Regions from separate parts of the Paenibacillus sp. CFBP 13594 genome, predicted to be linked through region 1. Evidence: riboswitches for the same ligand, from Rfam matches in the RefSeq annotation. Region 1 holds a riboswitch; the other holds the start of a gene.

Region 1 (2,204 bases):
AACAAGTCCGAAACTGTTTTGACCGATTCTATTGTTCCAATACTGTCCTCTGCTTTTACATTGGTTTCAAGGTCAGGCAATTCCACAAACACAATGTCACCCAGCTGATGCTGCGCGAACTCGGTAATGCCAATACGTACAGTATCCTCCCCTACGGTTTGCACCCATTCGTGCTCTTCACTGTACAGGAAATCACTTTTCAATTCGCTCATCGATATCCGCCTCGCTTTTCATTAAATGAGTGCATGCGTTCTTTGACCTTAACCCTTTTCCCAGAACATAGCGTATGATATTTATGAATCAAATGTCAAGATACCTCACAATTTATTTGCTGAACACCTCTAAATCCTGTAACCGGATTACACTCTTTCTTCATATACTGGTGAATATTAGAATAGTAAGCGCAGTCTTTTTAAATACACGAACAATAACACTTAAAATATATTAAATATTCGGTTTTTATTCATTATCAATGATATCGTTCTTGACATCGGTAGTGGATTCACGTTTTAATGAGAGGAGTAAATGTGTTTATTGGACTATGTTATACTCGCGGATGAATGTAAAGGGAGAGATTACCCGTGACACCCGATTCGGGATGTACATGAGGTAACGCCGAAGGAGTAAACCACCGATAAGCGGGGGTGAATCTCTCAGGCAAAAGGACTTTTACGGGACGCAACTCTGGAGAGCATCTATTCGCCCTGTGCGGGCGTTATGATCACCCAAGGGGAAACCTGCTGCACAACGCAGCGGGGTAACTCTCAGGTACAAGGGACAGAGCCTTAGAATACAGCGTGCTACTTGGCATGCCGATTCTTTGGCCTGTCCTTTTCCTTTTTCCCAAAAAACGAAAAACAGGATGTAGAACGGCGCTGCCCTAGCTGCTTACCATACTTATGTGATGAAAATATCTAGCTGAAAAATTTAAAAATACCCTGCTTCATTGATCCACGATTATATTTCCGGCCGGTTGACGGTCCATGACGAGGTGATTTGATGTCCGATTTGCTTAGAACACCACTCTTCCCACTATATCAGCAATACGAAGGCGTACGGTGCATTGATTTTGGAGGCTGGGAGCTTCCGGTGCAATTTAGCGGAATTCAGAAAGAACATGAAGCGGTGCGTGAGCGTGCTGGACTATTCGATGTATCCCATATGGGCGAATTCACAGTACAGGGTGAGCAGGCTGAAGTTTTTTTGCAACAAATGACGACCAATGATGTGACCACGCTGGTTCCCGGTCAAGCCCAGTACACCCTGATGTGTTATCCAGATGGCGGTGTGGTGGACGATCTGCTCGTGTATAAGCTGGAAGATCAGCATTATATGCTCGTGGTTAACGCCTCCAATATCAACAAGGATTGGGCGTGGCTGCAAGAGCACTTGATCCCTGGCGTAAACATGACCAACGATTCGGAGCAGACGGCGCTGCTCGCCTTGCAAGGTCCACTGGCTGTAGACATTATCGGAAAAGTTACAGATACAGATGTCTCCACGATTGAACCGTTTCGTTTTGTGCAGGATGCCGAAGTCTGTGGAGTAAAATTGCTGTTGTCCCGTACCGGTTATACCGGTGAAGATGGCTTTGAACTATATATTCCAGCAGATCAGGCCGCTACCGTCTGGAACGGATTAATGCAAGCCGGTGAAGGTCACGGACTGGTGCCAACCGGACTTGGTGCCCGGGATACATTGCGCTTTGAAGCCAAGCTGCCTCTGTATGGACAGGAATTATCTGCAACGATCTCTCCGCTAGAAGCTGGCGTTGGTATGTTTGTGAAACTAAATGCCGGACCTTTTATCGGACACGAAGCCTTGTTACAGCAAAAAAATGACGGGCCTGCCCGCAAACTGGTCGGCATCGAAGTGCTGGAGCGCGGTATTCCTCGCCCCCACTATCCGATTTACGCCGAAGGCGTACAGATCGGTGAAGTGACAACAGGCACGCAATCACCTACATTGAAGCGTAATCTGGGGCTTGCCCTCATCGACAGCAAATACGCTGCGCTGGGAACTCCGCTTGAGATTGAGATCCGAGGGAAGAAACTAAAAGCCGAGGTCGTGAAGACCCCTTTTCATAAACGGACACGTACGTCTAAGACACCTACTCAAGGAGCTGATCAAGCATGAGCAAGCACCGTTACATTCCCATGACTGAACAAGATCAGAGCGCCATGCTCGCAACCATCGGTGTGGAT
Region 2 (2,204 bases), on a different contig from region 1:
CAGGGAGAACGTCTGACAACAGAGCAGATCTATGATCTTGGGGCACAACTGCAGATGCTTCATCAATATGGGCGTGAGCAGAATCAGACAGATCGAACAAAGGTGCGGCCGGCATATGGCAACATTCATGAGAACTTGGTCATGCTAGGGCAGCTAGAGGAAGGTGTCCGACTGGGGATTTTTACAACGGAAGACTTCGATCTGCTTCGTGAGACGTTTGAGAACATTAATGAGCAGCTAGAAACATACCCGCAGCACGCGGAGACATGGGGAATCATTCATGGGGATATTACTCGCAACAATCTGCTGATCACGGATCAGGGGATGTCCATGATTGATTTTTGTCTACACGGTTATGGTTATTATCTTTTTGATGCCGGAGGGGCAGCGCTTATGTTCAATCGGGAGGAACGTGACATATTCTTATCAGGTTATACCAAACAGATCGCACCACTGACGGATCGTGATATCCGATTAATGGAAGGGTTCATGTTGATCTTTACACTTGGTTATTATGCTTTTCAGATGGGGAACGAGTCTAGGCACGAGTGGATGAAAGATCGCATGCCGAAGTTATGCAGCAAGTATTGCAGACCTTATGTACAGAACGAGAGTATCTTCTACGAACTGTGAATTAGGGTGTGCAGATCAGGATAGGCCACGAACAGTGTGGTTCAAATATTATGGTTGCCTGAATACCCGAACAGTTTCGTGGACAATATCATAAATAGTAGTAAGCGCTTTATGAATTGAAGGAAAATGAAATAAGCTGTTTAAAAGTTCTCTTTATCGAATTAATGTAATGAAAGCTGACAAAATATTCTGGTTTTCATCGGTTCAATCGAAAATGAGGGAAATACATCCAAAGAAATCGTTAAGTTTGTTGACACTGATCTTCCGGTCGATTAATCTTAATGAAGAAGAAATGAACGATTTCCATTACTGTTCTGACATACGCTCAGAATGGTTCCATACAGCGGATGATAACGAGCGGGAGAGACCTGAGTTAGCCGAGCAATGGCTAGTCTTCAGGCACCGAAGGAGCAAGCTGCTGCGCACCCGGCGCAGCGGTTAATCTCTCAGGTAAATGTACCATCGTTGGACGCAACTCTGGAGAGTGCGCGAACTGCGCCACCCAAGGGGTATATGATCAGTCAGCCTGGTGACCTTGTCTGCAATTGCAGGGCATGCACCTTGTCGTGAGACACTGCTGATCGTGAAACTCTCAGGTATCGAGGACAGAGAGAGGGCCTGTGGCCTTCTTCTGTCCTTTTTTGATGTCATCATTCAGTAATAAAGGAACATTATGGCATGGGATCTGGATGAAAATGACGAATACAATTGGAGGGTTATAAGGTGCGATTTAAAGATGTTTTCTCAATTATTGGTCCGTCGATGACGGGGCCTTCAAGTTCACATACAGCTGGAGCGGCAAGGTTAGGGAGAATTGCTCGACAGTGGCTAGGATGTACGCCAGATCGTGCCCGGTTGACACTATACGGTTCATTTGCTGACACGTATCAGGGGCACGGAACAGATCTGGCACTGATCGGCGGTTTGCTGGATTATGTCACAGACGATCCGCGTATTCCGGATGCAGAGCAATACGCAGAGGAAGCGGGCATGGAGGTTGAGTTTTATACAAGTGGCCTGCCTGCTCCTCATCCGAATACGGTCAAAATTGAGTTGTGGCATGAAGAACGTGCCTGCTCCTTGATTGGTGCATCTATTGGTGGTGGAAGCGTATCGGTGCATTCGATGAATGATTTTCGTGTTCAGATTAGTGGTGAGTTTCCGACACTCGTTCTGCGACATGCGGACAAAGCAGGAGTGCTTGCCTCGGTAACGTCCACGATCAGTTCATCCGGGGTTAACATCGGGTATATGCAGGTGGACCGCAAAGCCCGTGATGGCGAAGCGCTGACCGCGATGGAAATGGATGGTGTGCCTAATCCTGATATGCTCAAGCGCCTGAAGGAGCTGGATCATGTACTGGATATTCGTGTCATCGATTTGAAGAGAGGAGTTGATTCGGATGCGATTTAAACATTTACACGAACTGAATACGATCTGTACAGCGGAATCCAAAACGATTGCTCAGCTGATGATCGAGGAGCAAGTTCAGGAGACCAATACACCGGAAGCGGATGTTGTGAAGCAGATGTCTGAATATTATCAGGTGATGAAGGAAGCGGTACGTAAAG

What was found. Region 1 has a riboswitch for glycine ahead of gcvT (glycine cleavage system aminomethyltransferase GcvT). Riboswitches for the same ligand answer to the same signal wherever they lie in the genome.
Region 2: another riboswitch for glycine. It lies ahead of sdaAB (L-serine ammonia-lyase, iron-sulfur-dependent subunit beta); the one in region 1 lies ahead of gcvT (glycine cleavage system aminomethyltransferase GcvT).

Annotation. Positions count from the first base shown of each region.
Region 1 is NZ_JACYVQ010000004.1:92,389-94,592, reverse strand. It holds gene gcvH (glycine cleavage system protein GcvH) at 1-212, opposite strand, end outside; glycine riboswitch at 557-679, shown strand; glycine riboswitch at 683-783, shown strand; gene gcvT (glycine cleavage system aminomethyltransferase GcvT) at 1,000-2,136, shown strand; gene gcvPA (aminomethyl-transferring glycine dehydrogenase subunit GcvPA) at 2,133-2,204, shown strand, end outside.
Region 2 is NZ_JACYVQ010000009.1:115,050-117,253, reverse strand. It holds gene IFU39_RS25040 (phosphotransferase enzyme family protein) at 1-633, shown strand, start outside; glycine riboswitch at 982-1,104, shown strand; glycine riboswitch at 1,109-1,244, shown strand; gene sdaAB (L-serine ammonia-lyase, iron-sulfur-dependent subunit beta) at 1,357-2,046, shown strand; gene sdaAA (L-serine ammonia-lyase, iron-sulfur-dependent, subunit alpha) at 2,036-2,204, shown strand, end outside.